One region of the Streptomyces sp. NPDC048506 genome, then DNA from elsewhere that is predicted to be linked to it. Evidence: riboswitches for the same ligand, from Rfam matches in the RefSeq annotation. Region 1 holds a riboswitch; each other region holds the start of a gene.

Region 1 (4,205 bases):
TGTCGGTGATGACCTTCCAGCCGGCCCAGTCGTCCTCGAACAGCGGGTCCTCGATGGAGACCAGCGGGTACGCGGAGACGAGCTCCTCGTAGTACTCCGTCATCTCGGCGGCGGAGCGCTCCTTGCCCTCGAAGACGTACTTGCCGTCCTTGTAGAACTCGGAGGCGGCGACGTCCAGGGCGAGGGCGATGTCCTGACCGGGGGCGTAGCCGGCCTGCTTGATGGCCTCCAGGATGAGGTCCAGGGCCTCGCGGTTGGAGCCCAGGTTGGGGGCGAAGCCGCCCTCGTCACCGAGGCCGGTGGACAGACCGCGCTCCTTCAGGACCTTCTTGAGGGTGTGGTAGACCTCGGCGCCCCAGCGCAGCGCCTCGGAGAAGGACTCCGCGCCGATCGGGGCGATCATGAACTCCTGGATGTCCACGTTGGAGTCGGCGTGCGAGCCGCCGTTCAGGATGTTCATCATCGGGACGGGCAGGATGTGCGCGTTCGGGCCGCCGAGGTAGCGGAACAGCGGGAGGTCGCTGGCCTCCGAGGCGGCGTGCGCGACGGCGAGGGAGACGCCGAGGATGGCGTTGGCGCCGAGCGAGCCCTTGTTGTCGGTGGCGTCCAGGTCGAACATCGCCTGGTCGATCAGCCGCTGCTCGGTCGCGTCGTAGCCGACGAGCTCCGGGCCGATCTGCTCGATGACGGCCAGGACGGCCTTCTCGACGCCCTTGCCGAGGTAGCGGTTCGGGTCGCCGTCGCGGAGCTCGATGGCCTCGAAGGCGCCGGTGGAGGCACCGGACGGGACGGCGGCACGGCCCGTGCTGCCGTCGTCGAGGCCGACCTCGACCTCGACCGTGGGATTACCTCGCGAGTCGAGAATTTCGCGGGCTACGACGACGTCGATGGACGGCACGTTGTCTCCTTCATGGGTGTCTGGAGTTCTCCGGCATGAGCCTAACGGCCCCGGGCGCGTCCGCTTGCCCTCGGCCCGCTCCGTGGGACGGAATTACGGAACAAAGAACGCAAAGGCGCAGTTCATCGGGCGTTCTCCGCATTGTTCGCTGAGCGGGAAAAACCGCGGGACGTAGCAGGTCACCGGCGTGTGCATCCCGGGCGCGCGGAGAGTGCGAGCAGCCCCGCCGGGGTGCGCCGGGGGGAGGGCGCGCCCCGGCGGGGCTGTCTCAGGGGGAACTCACGGGAAACCGGCCGGACGGGACCGGGTGCCCGCCGGGGCCGGTGGGGGTCCCGGCGCGGGACGGCTCAGACGCTGAGCTTCTGACCCGGGAAGATCAGGTTCGGGTTGCCGCCGACGACCGACTTGTTGGCCGCGTAGAGCGCCTTCCAGTTGGTGCCGTGCGCCTTGGCGATCTTCGCGAGGGTGTCACCCGGCTTGACGGTGTAGGTGCCCTGACCGTCGGACTTCTTCGCCTCGGACTTCTTCGGGGCCGGCTGCGCCTTCTCGGCCTTGGGGGCCGGGGTGGACTTCCGCACGGCGTCGTCGCTCTTCTGCGGCGCGGACTTGGTCTGCGCGGGCGCGCTGGTGTCCAGGTCGGGGGACGGGCCACCGGCGGTCAGGCCGCCGGCACCGGCGCAGGACCAGGCGCCCGGGCCCTGGATGGCGAGGAGCTTCTCGGCGACGGCGATCTGCTGGGACTTGGTGGCCAGGTCGGCGCGCGCCGCGTACTGGGTGCCACCGGCGGCGGCCCAGCTGGAGTTGGAGAACTGAAGGCCACCGTAGTAGCCGTTACCGGTGTTGATCGACCAGTTCCCGCCGGACTCGCACTGGGCGACCTTGTCCCAGGTGGCGACGGAGGCGGCGGAGGCGGAGGTGGCGCCCATCAGCGGGACGGCCACGGCGGCACCGGCGACACCGGCGAGGGTGGCGACGCGGACGGCCTTGGAGGGACGACGGTGCTTGCCCTTGTTGATCAGCATGGTTCGTTCGTTTCCTCACCGACGCCTACGAGGTGAGCTGTCGGGTTCGGACTGTGAGTGGCCCGGCCGGTGCGTCGAACGCACCGGGCTTCACCCCAAGCCGGCTGACCCGCTGTCACGGGCCGGGCCGGCACTTACCTTGGTTCCCCCGCTCCTGCCTTCGGCGCTTGCGCGTCAACTGCCTCCGATCACCGGCAGGACTCGGCGTGTGATCGGAGGGGCCCGCTTTGGCGAGCGGTCATGACCGTAAGCAGTAATCCCCTTGGTGTTCAAACCCCATCATCTGAACCAAGTTGACCGCTTTTGATCACAGGATGGTCACATATCCGCAGGTGGGACAGGGTCCGACGACACCGGACGGACCGGGGTTCACCGGGCGCAAAGAGACCCTTGTCTCACTTTCGCCAAAACGGACGAAGGCCGCGAACTAGCCTTGCGCATTCCCGAGATCGAGCCGCTGCCCCGGCTGGATCAGGTCCGCGTCGGCGCCGATGACGCCCTCGTTGCGCTCGTAGAGCGCGGGCCAGCCGCCGGGCAGCCGGTGCGCCGTGGCGATGGCTGACAGGCTGTCACCCGGGCGCACGGTGTAGTCGCCGTCGGCCGCCGGGTCCGTGCGGGGCGCATCGTCGCCGCGCGAGGCGTGCCGGCCGCCGGCGGAGCGCCCGCCGTCCCCGTCGGTGTCATCGACGTCGCCGCGGTGCTTGCCCTTGGGGGGCACCTGGTGCGGGGTGCCGGAGGTGTCCGTACGGCTGCCGCCGTCGGACGGCCCGTCGGGGTCGGACGATCCCTTGTCGTCCGATGACCCGGCACCGTCGGACGATCCCGTGCCGTCGGTCGATCCGGTGGCGTCGGTCGATCCGGCGGCGTCGGACGGGTCGCCGGTACGGGACGGGTCACCGGGGCGGGAGGCGCCGTCGCCGTCGCCGTCGTGGCCCGGCGCCTTGGAGCCGGAGGACCCGTGGTCGTGGTCCGGGCGCCGGGAGGCGTCGTCGGAGCCGGAGGTGTCGGAGGCGGAGGGCGAGGGCGTCGCGTCGGACGGCCGGTCGGACGGCTCGTCACCGTTCTCGCCCTGGTTGCCCGACGGGTCCCAGGAACGGTCCGGGTCGACCCCACGGTCCACGGGGTCGGGCAGCGGAGTGCTGGCGTTGCCCGGGTCGACCTGCGGTGCGCGGCCGTCCTTGGTCAGCCCGGCGTTCACCGCGCAGCTCGGCCAGGCGTCCGGGCCCCGGTCGTCGAGGATCGACTCGGCCACCGCGATCTGCTGGGCGCGACTGGCGAGGTCGGGGCGCGAGGCGTAGGCGCCGCCGCCGTAGTCGTCCCACATCTGCTGGGTCAGCTGTAGCCCGCCGTAGAAGCCGTTGCCCGAGGCCGCGCTCCACACCCCGCCGCTCTCGCACTGGGCGACCTTGTCCCAGGTGGCCGTGTCGGCGGCGTGCGCACCGCTGGCGGAGAGCAGGGGCAGTGCGAGCCCTGCGCCGGTCACTCCCGCCGTGACAAAGATGGCCGGTGCCTGACGGGGGCGTCGGTGTCGGCCGTTCCCGGAACGCATGCGGATGCCTTTCGCGCGGCGGTTGAGTTGTTCGGCGACCGACCGGGTCCTCGACTGGATGTTCGGGAAGCGTTGATCGCCGGTGGAAAAGTAACCGGGGTCACGGGTAGTCACAAGCCGGTGTAGCGCAGATCACGTTAAGGTCACGTGGCTGACGTTGCGTCAGTTCGCGTCCCGGCGCTGGTCAGGACCGCTCGGGCGTGAACTCCACCGGAAGCGACCGCAGTCCGCGCATGATGAGCCCGCCGCGCCAGCGCAGGGCGTCCGGATCCCCGGCCAGCCGGAGGTCCGGGAGTCGGGTCAGCAGGGTCGCGAGCGCGGTCTGCCCTTCGAGCCGGGCGAGCGGTGCGCCCAGGCAGTAGTGGATGCCGTGGCCGTACCCCAGGTGCTGGTTGTCGCGTCGGGTCAGATCGAGCACGTCCGGTTCGACGAAGCGTGACGGGTCGCGGTCCGCGGCGGCCAGCACGACCAGGACGGGATCGCCCTCGGCGATCCGCGCTCCGCCGAGCGTCAGGTCCTCGGTCGCGAACCGCCAGGTGGCCAGCTCCACCGGACCGTCGTAGCGGAGCAGCTCCTCCACCGCGGTGCCGAGCAGATCGGTGTCGCCCGCCGCGATCGACTTCTGGAGCAGCTCGCGCTGGGCAGGGTGGCGCAGCAGGGCGTAGGTGCCGTTGCCGATGAGGTTGACGGTGGTCTCGAAGCCGGCGAAGAGCAGGATGAACGCCATCGCGGCGGC
Region 2 (4,205 bases), on a different contig from region 1:
TCGGCGATCCGCAGCTCGCGCTGACCGCCGTGCAGCGCGTCCTGGAGATCACCCCCGGGGAGGTGCAGGAGGTCGCCAAGGCCCGGCTGCGCCCCGACAACCGTGCCGTACTGGTCTACGAGCCCACCGCAACCGCGGAGCCCACCGACACCGCCGACACCGAGGAAGGGGAGGCGGACCAGTGAGCGACGCCACCACCCGCGCAGGTTCCCCCGAGACCGCCATGGACCTCCACCCCCAGCCGCGGAGCGGCGCGCCCAAGCCGTGGGCCTTCCCGGCCCCCGACCGCGGCCAACTCCCCAACGGCCTCACGCTCCTGACCAGCCACCGCCCCGGCCAGCAGGTCGTCGCCGTCGAGATCAACCTGGTGGCTCCGCTGGACGCCGAGCCCGACGGCCTGGACGGCGTCGCCACGATCATGGCGCGCGCCCTGTCCGAGGGCACCGACAAGCACACCGCCGAGGAGTTCGCCGCCGAGCTGGAGCGCTGCGGCGCCACGCTGGACGCGCACGCCGACCACCCCGGCGTCCGGGTCTCCCTGGAGGTCCCGGCCTCCCGGCTGCCCCGTGCGCTCGGCCTGCTCGCCGACGCGCTGCGCGCCCCCGCGTTCCCGGAGAGCGAGATCGAGCGGCTGGTGCGCAACCGCCTCGACGAGATCCCGCACGAGCTCGCCAACCCGGCCCGGCGCGCCGCGATGGCGCTGTCCAAGGAGCTGTTCCCGGCGACGGCCCGGATGTCGCGGCCCCGCCAGGGCACCGAGGAGACCGTCGTCCGCATCGACGCGGCGGCCGTCCGCGCCTTCTACGACGCCCACGTCCGGCCGGCCACGGCCACCGCGGTGATCGTCGGCGACTTCACCGGCGTCGACCTGGACGCGGCGCTCGCCGACACCCTCGGCGCCTGGACCGGCTCGCCCGCCGAGCCGCTGAAGGCCTCCCCGATCGTCGCCGACGACACCGGCCGCGTGGTGATCGTGGACCGCCCGGGCGCGGTCCAGACGCAGCTGCTCATCGGCCGCGTCGGCGCCGACCGGCACGACCGGGTGTGGCCCGCGCAGATCCTCGGCACGTACTGCCTGGGCGGCACCCTCACCTCCCGCCTGGACCGCGTGCTGCGGGAGGAGAAGGGCTACACCTACGGGGTGCGCGCCTTCGGCCAGGTGCTGCGCTCCACCGCCCCCACGTCCCCCGAGGGGGCCACCGGCGCCGCACTGCTGGCGATCAGCGGCTCGGTGGACACCGCCTCCACCGTCCCCGCGCTGGAGGACCTGTGGAAGGTGCTGCGGACCCTGGCGGCGGAGGGGCTGACGGACGAGGAGCGCGATGTCGCCGTGCAGAACCTGGTCGGCGTCGCCCCGCTGAAGTACGAGACCGCGGCGGCCGTCGCGGGCACCCTCGCCGACCAGGTCGAGCAGCAGCTCCCGGACGACTTCCAGGCGCAGTTGTACCTCCGGCTCGCGGAGACCGGCACGGTCGAGGCGACCGCGGCGGTGGTCAACGCCTTCCCGACGGACCGCCTGGTGACGGTCCTGGTGGGCGACGCGGCGCAGATCGCCGAGCCGGTGCGGGCGCTGGGCCTCGGCGAGGTGACGGTCGTCGGCGGTTAGCGGACACGGGTCCGGAGAGCTCTCCCCGGTCCGTCACCCCGTCAGCTGACTGCCCGTCGCCTGAGGGATGGTCAGCGCCTCATCTACGGCTCCCGTGGTGCCAGAGCACCACGGGAGCCGTCGTATGTCCGGTTTGAGGTGGCTGGTGGCGCCAGTACTTGTGGGATCCCGCACAAAAACCGGCTTCTGTTTGCCCATCGAAAGTTGTCCCGATTAGCGTCGGTCCGGCTGTTCGTCACAACTCCGCCACAACAGTGGCACCGGACAGTCATCGCCGAGTCCCCGTACGGCGCGAGCCAGGGGAGCCGGGGACCCAACCGTCCCTTGGGGTGAATCGGACTCCTCCCCGGAGGAGCCCGTAGGAGACCTTCCTGCTCCGAACCCGTCAGCTAACCCGGTAGGCGAGAAGGAAGGAAAGGACAAGCCAGCACATGGCGTTCACCCGTGCCACCGGGAAGCACCGCCGTGCGAGCCGTACCGCTCGCACGACCCGTCACCTCGCCGGCATAGCCACCCTCGCGGCATCCGGCGTGGTCGCCACCGTGGCCTCCCCGGCACTGGCCGCCACGGACGAGGCGCGCACCCAGGACACCGGTCTCCAGCAGGCCGTCGTGCTCGGCGACGAGCTCGCCGACCACGTCTCGGCGCAGGCCGACGCACAGCAGGCCGCCGCCGAGGCCGCGGCCGTCCAGGCACAGGCCGAGGCCGTCGCCAAGAAGCAGGCCGACGAGGCCAAGCGGCACGCCGAGGCGGCGCTGAAGAAGGCCAAGGCCGAGCGCGAGGCCAAGGAGCGCGCCGCCCGCGACGCCGAGCGCAAGCGCCTCAACGCCTTCGTCGCCCCGATCGCCGACTCGTACGTCTCCACCGGCTACAAGGCCTCCAGCAGCCTGTGGTCCTCGGGCAGCCACACCGGCATCGACTTCCACGCCGCCTCCGGGACCTCGGTGCACGCCGTCGGCGCGGGCACCGTCGTCGAGGCCGGCTGGGGCGGTGCGTACGGCAACAACATCGTGATCAAGATGAACGACGGTACGTACACCCAGTACGGCCACCTGTCGTCGATCGGCGTCTCGGTGGGCCAGCAGGTCACCCCCGGCCAGCAGATCGGCCTCTCCGGTGCCACCGGCAACGTCACCGGTCCGCACCTGCACTTCGAGGCCCGCACCTCGCCCGACTACGGCTCGGACATGGACCCCATCGCCTATCTGCGCGCGCACGGCGTGAACGTCTGACCCGTTCCGTCATCGCACCGGCACACCGCACCGCGGGATCGCGCATCGTCCGCTGGCCAAAAAATATCCATGAATATCCGGAGCCCGTCGGAAAAGCCGTCCCGGTCGAATAGAGTCACGGAAAAGTCGCCAACCGGCGGCGTTTCCAGGGGATTACGGCGGAGGCACGGACGATGCGAGGCCATATTTCCGCGCATGCGGTGTGCACGGCGATTCGCGAGGACATCGTCTCCGGCGCACTCGCGCCGGGGAGCCGGTTGATCGAGGAGATCCTGGCGGCGCGTTACGGCGTCTCCAGGGTGCCGGTCCGCGAGGCGCTGCGCACCCTTCAGTCCGAGGGCTTCGTCACCACTCGCCACCACGCGGGCGCCTGCGTCGCCGAGCCCACCGAGCAGGAGGCCGCCGATCTCCTCGACATCCGCGCCCTGTTGGAGCCGCTGGGCGCCGCCCGCGCGGCCGCCCGGCGCAGCCCGGCCCATCTGAAGGTGCTGCGCGGCCTGGTGCGGCTCGGCCGGGAGCGGGCCCGCCAGGGCAACCCCGCGGACCTGCGTCAACTGGACGGCTGGTTCCATGAGACGCTCGCCCAGGCGGCCGGCAGCGCCAGCCTGACCGCGCTGCTCACCCAGCTGCGACGCAAGATCGAGTGGATGTACGCGGTGGAGCCGCCGGCCCGGTCCGGAGAGTCGTGGGACGAACACGGCGCCGTGCTGGACGCGGTGGCCCGTGGTGACGGGGAGCGGGCGCGTGCCCTGATGGCCGCCCACATCGAGCGCTCCCGGCCGGTGTACCGGCTGCGGCGTCCCGCCGCGGCGGCCGAGGTGAGGGATCCGAAACGACCCGTCAACACGGCACGCGCCCGCTCTTAACAATCACCGCGTATACAAAGAGACGCCGGAAGGTAATTCCGCGGTGCGCCCCGCGATATCCGTTATCGGGTCGGGCGGCGCGTGTTCCGACTCCGGTCAGAATTCGGCCTGCCCATTTCTCGGCGCCGGAAATAAGGAATTCCCCGCGGCGGCCCCAGAAATTCGGACACAATCCTTCGCGTGCGGGCCGTGCGGGCCGTGCGGGCCGTGCAGCCGGTCCGGGGATTCCCAATGGGCGCAGCGCAGCGCGGCGCGGCCCGGAGCGGGAGGGCGGCGGCGGGGGAGCGCGGGCGCAGTACGCGGACGGCCCCGCCGCGGCGGACCGGGGTCGGTCGCCGCGGCGGGGCCGCCGCACGCTGCCCGGGCCCTGGCGGGCCCGGTGGGGAAGTCAGACGGTCTCGGGGAGCTCCTCAAGACCCTCGGCCACCAGCTTCGCCAGGCGGTCGAGGGCCGCCTCGGCGCCGTCGGCGTCCGAGGCCAGCACGATCTCCTCGCCGCCCT
Region 3 (4,205 bases), on a different contig from region 1:
GCGCGTCGACCCGGTCCTTGACCTGGGCGGGAGTGGGCTGGGGTGCGGCCTGACCGGTGCCGCCTGCGGCGGTGGCGGTGGCGGCGCCTGCGAGGGCCAGGGTGGCGGCCGTACGAGCGGTGCGCGCACTGCGCGAGCCGCCGCCGATGAGCGCGGCGAGCGGATGCTGCCTGGGCTTGCGGTGCGAGGCCACGGTGGCCGTCACTTCCTTCCCTTAGGGCCGTCGGCCCGGCGGCGGTCCGCTTCGAGGCGCGGGCCGCCGCCTGACCTTCGGCGGGGCGGCCGGCGGACACCGGTGTGGAGCCCGGCGATGGCGGGGAGCCGGCCGCCTGGAGGAGGACGCTAGACCTGGGCGTCACGGGGGTGAGCCCGTTTGCCCGGCATTGTTCGGTTTCGACCGGCGCCGGTACGCGGCTGACCGCGGCGCCATGACCGCGCGGCCGGGACCGGTCTGCCGTGACCGAAGCGGCGATTGTGTGCGCCCTGCCGGAAGGGCCGTGCTATGCGGCGGCTACGATCCAGCACTATGGACGTAGTAATCAATGTCTTCGTCGGCCTGCACATCATCGGTATCGCCGCCCTGCTGGGCGGCTTCCTGACCCAGATGAAGGCGATGGGCGCGGGCACCGCGCGCTTCGTACCGGCCATGCTGCACGGCGCGCTGACGATGCTGGTGACCGGCATCGTGCTGGTGGGCCTCAACCAGGCCGAGGGCCACACCCTCAACAACATCAAGATCGGCATCAAGATGGCCGTCCTGGTGGTGATCCTGGCGCTGGTGTACGTCAAGCGGGACGAGGAGACGGTCGCCAAGCCGGTCTTCGCCACGGTGGGCGGGCTCACGGTCGCCAACATCTTCATCGCGGTGCTCTGGACCTGAGCGACGGACCGCATCGCGCGCCGAACGGATCGGACCACGCACCGCGCGCCGAACGGATCGCACCGCGCACCGCGCGCCGAACGGATCGCACCGCGCACCGCGCACCGAACGGACCGCACAACGCATCGCGGCCGCCCCGTCACGGCGGCCTCAACCGCACACCGCGCGGTCCTCGCACTCCGGGATCCGGAGGCGAGGGCCGCGCGGCGGCGTGTGGGGGGTGGCCCGTGGGGGGTGGCCTTGAGGGGGTGGAGCGGGGCCGCGGCTCAGGCCGGGCGGACGCTCCCGTAGATCGGCATGTAGTAGATCGACTCCACCCGGACGTTGGCGCCCGGGTGCGGGGCGTGGATCATCTTGCCGTCGCCTATGTACATGCCGACGTGGCTGATGTCGTCGAAGAAGAAGACGAGGTCACCGGGCTGGAGGTTGCTGGTCGCCACCCGCTGGCCGACCTTGACCTGGTCCCAGGTGGTGCGCGGCAGATCGACACCGGCCGCCTTCCAGGCCGCCTGCGTCAGCCCCGAGCAGTCGTAGGAGTTGGGGCCGGTCGCGCCCCAGACGTACGGCTTGCCTATCTGGGCGCGGGCGAACGCCAGGGCCTTTTCGGCCTTGGTGGAGTTCGAGCTCCCGGTGGAGCCGCCGCTGCTGGTGCCACCACCGGTCTGCCCGCCGGACGTGCCGCCGGTCTGCTGCTGTCGCTCGCGCTCCTGCTGCCGGCGCGCCTCCTCCTCGGCCTTGCGCTTGGCCGCCGCCTCCTTCTGGCGCTCCAACTCCGCCAGCCGCGCCTTCTCCTGGGCGGTCAGCCGCGACAGCAGTTGCCGGGTCTCGGCGAGCTTCTGCTGGACGGACTGCTTGGACGCCTTGAGGGAGGACTGCGTCTCCTGGAGCTGATCCAGGCTGCGGCTCGCCTCGGCCCGCTGGCGCGCCGCCGCTGACGCCTGCTTCTGGTAGTCGGCGACGGCCTGCTGCTGCCGGCTGGTCAGCCGCTCCATCAGGTGGCTGCGGTCGAAGAACTGCTGCGGGTCCTTGGCGAGCATCAGCTGCGCCGTCGGGTTCATCCCACCGCTCCGGTACTGCGCCGAGGCGAAGGTGCCCAGTTCGCGCCGGGAGTCGTTCATCTTCTGCGCGCGCTTGGCGGCGTCGTTGAGCAGACCGTTGACGGCGTCCCGCTGGTGGTCGGCGCGCTCCTTGGCCGCGTTGTACTTCTGGGTGGCCACCTCGGCCTGGTGGTAGAGGCCGTCGACCTTCTGCTTGACCTCTTCGATGGACGGCTTGGGCGCACGGGGGGCGGCGTCGGCGGACTGCGAGAGCAGGGTGACCGAGGCGAGCGCCGCAGTGGTGAGCCCGGCGGCCGTACGGCGGCTTCCGGGCGAGGTGAGAACGCTGGTGCGCGGCTTGCGATGGGACGCCAAGGCCGGCAACTCCTTCCGTGGGCCGCCTACCGGGTTAGCTGTCGGGTTCGGGCGGTGTCGCTGACGGAAGGTTTGCCCTACGGTCCGTGCGTCCGCTGGCGCGTCGCACGGATCGATTCACCCCGGTGATGCGTGTGGGTCCCCGGCTCCGGCCGGGGGACCCAGGGTTGAAGGTCTTCCGGCGCGTCTGGACTCGGCGGAGGCGGCCCGTGCCGGTGCTGTCACCGACGGCGTGCGGGCTGCCCGAGCCAGGACGTTAGCCAACTCGTGTGGCTCCTGTGAAGGCTGATGTTCGATATGCCCGAAACCTTTTCGTGACCTTTTTGCGGGAGCGTCGTGGCGGATACGGACGGCGCTCGACAGCACACGGAACGAGGTCGTCCGGCACACGGAACGGGGTCGTCCGGCACACGGAACTGGGTCTTCCGCCACGCGGAAACGGGATCTTCCGCCACGCGGAACGGGGTCATCCGGCCGTCTCTCCCCACTCGCCAGCACGCTGTCGGTGCCGCGGCCTAGACTCGGTGGGCGATGAGCAGCCTCTTTGACGACAGCTTCCTGGCGGACCTCGCCCACAAGGACGAGGAGGAGCACCCGCCGCCTCCCGAGCACGAGCACGAGCCGGCCTCGGAGGAGATCCCCGCCGACCTCTTCGGCGGGCGGTTCGACGCACCGGTGCACGCGGAGCCGTACTACCGCGACGGCGCCGCCCGCCCGGTCGTCGACCCCGCGGCGCTGCTGGAGGGGCTCAACGACCAGCAGAAGGCCGCCGTGGTGCACACCGGCGGCCCGTTGCTGATCGTCGCCGGCGCCGGCTCCGGCAAGACCCGGGTGCTCACCCACCGCATCGCCCACCTGCTCGCCGAGCGCCACGTCCACCCCGGCCAGATCCTCGCGATCACGTTCACGAACAAGGCCGCGGGCGAGATGAAGGAGCGCGTGGAGCAGCTGGTCGGCCCGCGCGCCAACGCGATGTGGGTCTCCACCTTCCACAGCGCCTGCGTGCGGATCCTGCGCCGCGAGTCCAAGAAGCTGGGCTTCACGTCGTCCTTCTCGATCTACGACGCGGCCGATTCGAAGCGCCTGATGGCGCTGGTCTGCCGCGATCTGGACCTGGACCCCAAGCGCTTCCCGCCCAAGTCCTTCAGCGCCAAGATCTCCAACCTCAAGAACGAGCTCATCGACGAGGAGAGCTTCGCCGGGACGGCGGCTGGGGGCACCTCCCAGACGGAGTCTGGGGGAGGTTTTGAGAAGACCCTGGCCGAGGCGTACGCGATGTACCAGGCGCGGCTGCGCGAGGCCAACGCCCTGGACTTCGACGACATCATCATGACGACGGTCAACCTGCTCCAGGCCTTCCCCGACGTCGCCGAGCACTACCGCCGCCGCTTCCGCCACGTCCTCGTCGACGAGTACCAGGACACCAACCACGCCCAGTACACCCTCGTCCGCGAACTGGTCGGCCCCGCCGAGACCGCCGCCGAGCTGTGCGTCGTCGGCGACGCCGACCAGTCGATCTACGCCTTCCGCGGCGCGACCATCCGCAACATCCTCCAGTTCGAGGAGGACTACCCGGACGCCACGACGATCATGCTGGAGCAGAACTACCGCTCCTCGCAGACGATCCTGTCCGCCGCCAACGCGGTCATCGAGCGCAACGAGAACCGCCGCCCCAAGAACCTCTGGACGGACGCCGGCGCCGGACCCAAGATCACCGGCTATGTCGCCGACACCGAGCACGACGAGGCGCAGTTCGTCGCCGACGAGATCGACCGGCTGACCGACGCCGGCGACGCCAAGGCCGGCGACGTCGCCGTCTTCTACCGCACCAACGCCCAGTCCCGTGTCTTCGAAGAGATCTTCATCCGGGTCGGGTTGCCCTACAAGGTCGTCGGCGGTGTGCGCTTCTACGA
Region 4 (4,205 bases), on a different contig from region 1:
ACACGGGGTACCACCAGTCGGTGACGGAGGTCGCCACGGTCTTCGTCGTGGCCCTGCTGGCGCTCGGCATCAACCGGGCGCTCCGGCTGACCGGCGCTCGGCTGGCGTCCGTACGGGACGTCTCGGAGGCCGCCCAGCGCGCCGTGCTGCCGGTGCCGCCGGAGCGGCTGGCCGGGTTCGCGGTCGCCGCCCGGTACCTGGGTGCGCGGGTGGACGCCCGGATCGGCGGCGACCTCTATGCGGTGCAGGACACCCCGCACGGCGTACGGCTGATCGTCGGCGATGTGCGCGGCAAGGGGCTGGAGGCGGTGGAGGCCGCGGTGGTGGTCATCGGCGCGTTCCGGGAGGCGGCCGAGCAGGAGGTCACGCTGGAGGCGGTGGCGGGCCGGCTGGAGCGGGCGCTGCAACGGGAGGGCCGGCGGCGCGCGGGGATCGAACGGGCCGAAGGGTTCACCACGGCGGTGCTGGCCGAGCTCCCCGCTGACGGTCAGTCCGTCCTACGGGTCCTCAACCGGGGCCATCCGGCTCCCCTGATGCTCACCCCGGACGGCGGGCTGCGCGAACTGGTCCCCGCGGCGCCGGCGCTGCCGCTGGGGATGAGTGACGTGGCGAGTTGGCCGGACCGGTCGGACGAGACCTTCTTCCCGGCCGGTGCGCTGCTGCTGTGCTTCACCGACGGCGTCACCGAGGCCCGCGACGGCAGCGGTTGCTTCTACGACCCGTCGGACCGGCTGCGCGGCCGCCTCTTCGCCGGTCCGGACGGCCTCCTGGACACCCTCGTCGAGGACGTCGCCCGGTACACGGGCGGGGCGCAGGCGGACGATATGGCCCTGCTGGCGGTGCAGCGGCCGATGGGGACGTGAGGGGGCCTCCTCGGCGGGCAGTTGGCCGGGACGGGGGCGGGGACGGGGGTGGTGGACGGTGGGTGGTGGACGGTGGGTGGTGGAGGGTGGTCCGGTCTACGCCGCGGGTCCGGTCTGCGCCGTGGGCTCGGCCTGTGCCGTGGGGTCCGGCAGGCCGCGCAGGCTCTGTCCGTGCTGCCCGGTGCGGGCGACCGGGCGCCCGTCCAGGGCGAGGGTCAGCAGCAGTCCGTCCTCCGAGTGCCAGGAGTCCTGCTCCGGCCCGGCGGTCCACGGCAGGACGGAGTGGTGCTCGTTGGAGATCCAGTGCCCGCCGCCGGGGTGCCCGTCGAGTACCGTGCGCACACGGTCCGCGAACTCCACGCGGCGGGCCGGCGCGAGGTAGGTCAGCACCGCGCTGTGGAAGACGACCAGGGTCGCCTCGGGCGGCGCGGCGGCGGCCAGCGCGGGCAGCTCGTCGATCAGGTCCCCGCGAGCGATCCGCGGCCGCGGCGCCGTGCGCACCGCCTCGACGGCCGCCGAGAGGTGGGCCGCCCGCTCCTCCTCGCCGGGCCAGACGAGCGCCCGCAGCCAGCGCAGGTCGTCCGGCTCGGCGACGGCGTCGAGCGGGTTCAGGTCGATACCGGCCCGCCAGACGACCTCCGGCATCCGGTCGGGCAGCCGCCCGGCCGCCGGCTCGGTACGGCATGTGAAGAGCGCCGGGCTCGTCGCCGGGCCCAGCTCGGTCGTCCGGACGGCGCCCCCGGGGTCCTGCCGGTACGCGTAGCGGTAGCGGTAACGGTCGGGGTGCAGACACAGGCCGGCCGAGGTGCCGACCTCCAGCAGGGCCAGTGGCTGGGTGAGTCGGGCGAGCAGCGGCAGCAGGGTGGCGCAGCGGGCCGGTTCGTTGGTCTGGGTGGCGCGCTGCATGACCACCGCACGGACCTCGTCCCAGTGCCGGACCGTCCACTCGCGCCAGCGACCGTAGGCCGCCTCGTCCCGCGGTCCGTGTTCGGCGTGCGGGCCGTCGAGGTAACGGACCGCGGCGAGCAGGAGGTTCGGCTGCTGTTTGTTGCCGGCCGGCAGCGACCCCGAGAGCAGGTCGCAGAGCTCCGGGTCCTGGCTGATCCGCGCGGTCAGTTCGGTATGGGCGGCGGAGCGGCCGTACGCCTCCCACCGCGAGAAATGTCGGTACCGCCGCGCCACGTCCTGGGCGCTACCGCTGATGACCCCGCTCCCGGTGTTCCCGGTGTTGACGACCATGATCCGACGTTACCCAGTCACACTGGGTAATCGGCGGGCACCCCTCCGCATAACGACTCATGCACAATCGCCGGGAGATCGTTTAGCGTTCGGCGGTCAACTCGCCCGGTTTGCGGCCATGGTGGCCGAAAAAGTCCCCGCCGAACCTCGTGTGGAACGGACAAGGTTTCCCGGGAAGGCTTGGAAAACAGCCACGATCTCTATTACTGTCCGATAACGCAGCGCGGTCGTCCCAGCCGTCGCAAGAGGCGGCACCGTGCGCCGACGCCGAATCCCGCACGCACTGTTCACGCACCTCCAGCACCTCGAACTGCACCAAGGGAACCGGGGAACCACCACATTGGGGTGAATCGGACGCCTCTGCCAGAGGGTGCCCGTAGGAGACCTTCCTGCTCCGAACCCGTCAGCTAACCCGGTAGGCGAGAAGGAAGGAAAGGAGTGCGCCCCAGTGGCGTCCAACAGGCCTGCCCCCGAGGCTCCGTCCGGCTACCCACTCGACGACCGAGGAGCCTTCGACGGCCCCGGATACGCGGGCGGCGGTGCGGCCGGCGACAGCGACGGCCCGTGGGAGGAGTGGAACCCCACCGAGGATTCCGTCCGACCGGTCCGCGGCAAGCACCGGGTGGCCAAGCAGCGCGCCGGAGGCCTCGCCCGCGGCGGTACGGTCCTGGGCGTCGGCGTCATCGCGGCGGTCGGTGCGGGTGGCATGGCCACGGCCGAGGACCGCCCGCCGGTCCCGATCTCGATGCCCGACGTCGGGGGCCTGGCCCACGAGATATCCGACAGCCTGCCGGACGCCGCGTCCCTCCCCGGCGTGGGCGACCTCATATCCGACTCGGGATCCGACTCCGGTTCTGATTCCGGTTCTGATTCTGGTTCTGACTCTTCTTCGGGCGCGGACTCCGCCGCGTCCGGTCCGCTCGGCCAGAGCACCCAGCGGGGCGCGTCCGGCGCCGGCGAGGCCCTGCGCAGCCGCATCCTCCAGCAGGCCGATACGCAGCAGGACGCCGCCGAGGAGGAGGCCCGCGAGGCGGCGGAGAGCGCCGCCGTCAAGCAGGCCGCGACGGACGCGGCCGCGGCGCAGAAGACCGCCGAGAAGGCCGCGGCCACCAAGAAGGCCGCCGAGCTGGAGGCCAAGCGCAAGGCCGAGGAGGAGGCCCGCCGCAAGGCGGAGGCCGAACGCCTCGCCCAGCTGGCGAAGAGCTACCTCACCCCGGTCGCCTCGTACACCCTGACCGCCGGCTTCGGTCAGGCCGGTGACCGCTGGGTCGCCGACCACACCGGGCAGGACTTCGCCGCACCGACCGGCACGCCCGTCAGGGCAGTGCACTCCGGCACCATCACCCAGGCCGGCTGGGCCGGGTCGTACGGCTACCGCATCGTGCTCACCCTCGACGACGGCACGGAGCTCTGGTTCTGCCATCTGTCCTCGATGGTGAAGACCTCCGGCAAGGTCAACACGGGCGATGTCATCGGCCGGGTCGGCGCGACCGGCAACGTCACCGGCCCGCACCTCCACCTGGAGGTACGCCCCGGCGCCGGTGACCCGATAGACCCGATGCCCTGGCTGCGCGAGCACGGGCTCGACGTCTGAGGGCGCGTCCGGGGCGGCGGAACTCCGTTGTGGGGGAGAGGGAATATGCGCCCTCTCCCCGACGCTCCAACAACGTATGACCGCGACACTCAAAACTGTTGGTTCGCTCTCCGTCTCCCCGCTCTGCCTCGGGGGCAACGTCTTCGGCTGGACGGCCGACGAGGCCGAGTCCTTCGCCGTGCTCGACGCGTACACGGCCGGCGGCGGCAACTTCATCGACACCGCGGACGTGTACTCCGCCTGGGCCCCTGGAAACAAGGGCGGTGAATCCGAGACCGTCATCGGCAACTGGCTGGCGTCCCGCGGCAACCGCTCCGACGTGGTCATCGCCACCAAGGTGGGCGCGCACCCCGACTACAAGGGCCTGACCGCCGCCACGATCACGTCCGCGGTCGAGGAGTCCCTGACCCGCCTCCGGACGGATTACATCGACCTCTACTACACCCACTATGACGACGAGTCGGTGGCGGTCGAGGAGTTCCTCACCGCCCTCGACGGGCTCGTCCGGG

What was found. Region 1 has a riboswitch for cyclic di-AMP ahead of AB0C96_RS19410 (transglycosylase family protein). Riboswitches for the same ligand answer to the same signal wherever they lie in the genome.
Positions count from the first base shown of each region.
Region 2: linked by a shared signal. The riboswitch ahead of AB0C96_RS17835 (M23 family metallopeptidase) and the one ahead of AB0C96_RS19410 (transglycosylase family protein) in region 1 are both predicted to bind cyclic di-AMP.
Region 3: linked by a shared signal. The riboswitch ahead of AB0C96_RS10645 (C40 family peptidase) and the one ahead of AB0C96_RS19410 (transglycosylase family protein) in region 1 are both predicted to bind cyclic di-AMP.
Region 4: linked by a shared signal. The riboswitch ahead of AB0C96_RS11820 (M23 family metallopeptidase) and the one ahead of AB0C96_RS19410 (transglycosylase family protein) in region 1 are both predicted to bind cyclic di-AMP.

Region 1 is NZ_JBEZIX010000022.1:31,837-36,041, reverse strand. Features, by position in the region: gene eno (phosphopyruvate hydratase) at 1-898, opposite strand, end outside; gene AB0C96_RS19410 (transglycosylase family protein) at 1,246-1,920, opposite strand; cyclic di-AMP (ydaO/yuaA leader) riboswitch at 1,928-2,096, opposite strand; gene AB0C96_RS19405 (transglycosylase family protein) at 2,348-3,403, opposite strand; gene AB0C96_RS19400 (cytochrome P450) at 3,654-4,205, opposite strand, start outside.
Region 2 is NZ_JBEZIX010000019.1:119,638-123,842, forward strand. Features, by position in the region: gene AB0C96_RS17825 (pitrilysin family protein) at 1-185, shown strand, start outside; gene AB0C96_RS17830 (pitrilysin family protein) at 224-1,606, shown strand; cyclic di-AMP (ydaO/yuaA leader) riboswitch at 1,869-2,025, shown strand; gene AB0C96_RS17835 (M23 family metallopeptidase) at 2,038-2,838, shown strand; gene AB0C96_RS17840 (GntR family transcriptional regulator) at 3,012-3,704, shown strand; gene AB0C96_RS17845 (HPr family phosphocarrier protein) at 4,093-4,205, opposite strand, start outside.
Region 3 is NZ_JBEZIX010000010.1:130,594-134,798, reverse strand. Features, by position in the region: gene AB0C96_RS10655 (NlpC/P60 family protein) at 1-205, opposite strand, end outside; gene AB0C96_RS10650 (hypothetical protein) at 527-880, shown strand; gene AB0C96_RS10645 (C40 family peptidase) at 1,147-2,292, opposite strand; cyclic di-AMP (ydaO/yuaA leader) riboswitch at 2,300-2,469, opposite strand; gene pcrA (DNA helicase PcrA) at 2,824-4,205, shown strand, end outside.
Region 4 is NZ_JBEZIX010000012.1:22,857-27,061, reverse strand. Features, by position in the region: gene AB0C96_RS11830 (PP2C family protein-serine/threonine phosphatase) at 1-863, shown strand, start outside; gene AB0C96_RS11825 (DUF2332 domain-containing protein) at 960-2,102, opposite strand; cyclic di-AMP (ydaO/yuaA leader) riboswitch at 2,385-2,539, shown strand; gene AB0C96_RS11820 (M23 family metallopeptidase) at 2,551-3,696, shown strand; gene AB0C96_RS11815 (aldo/keto reductase) at 3,773-4,205, shown strand, end outside.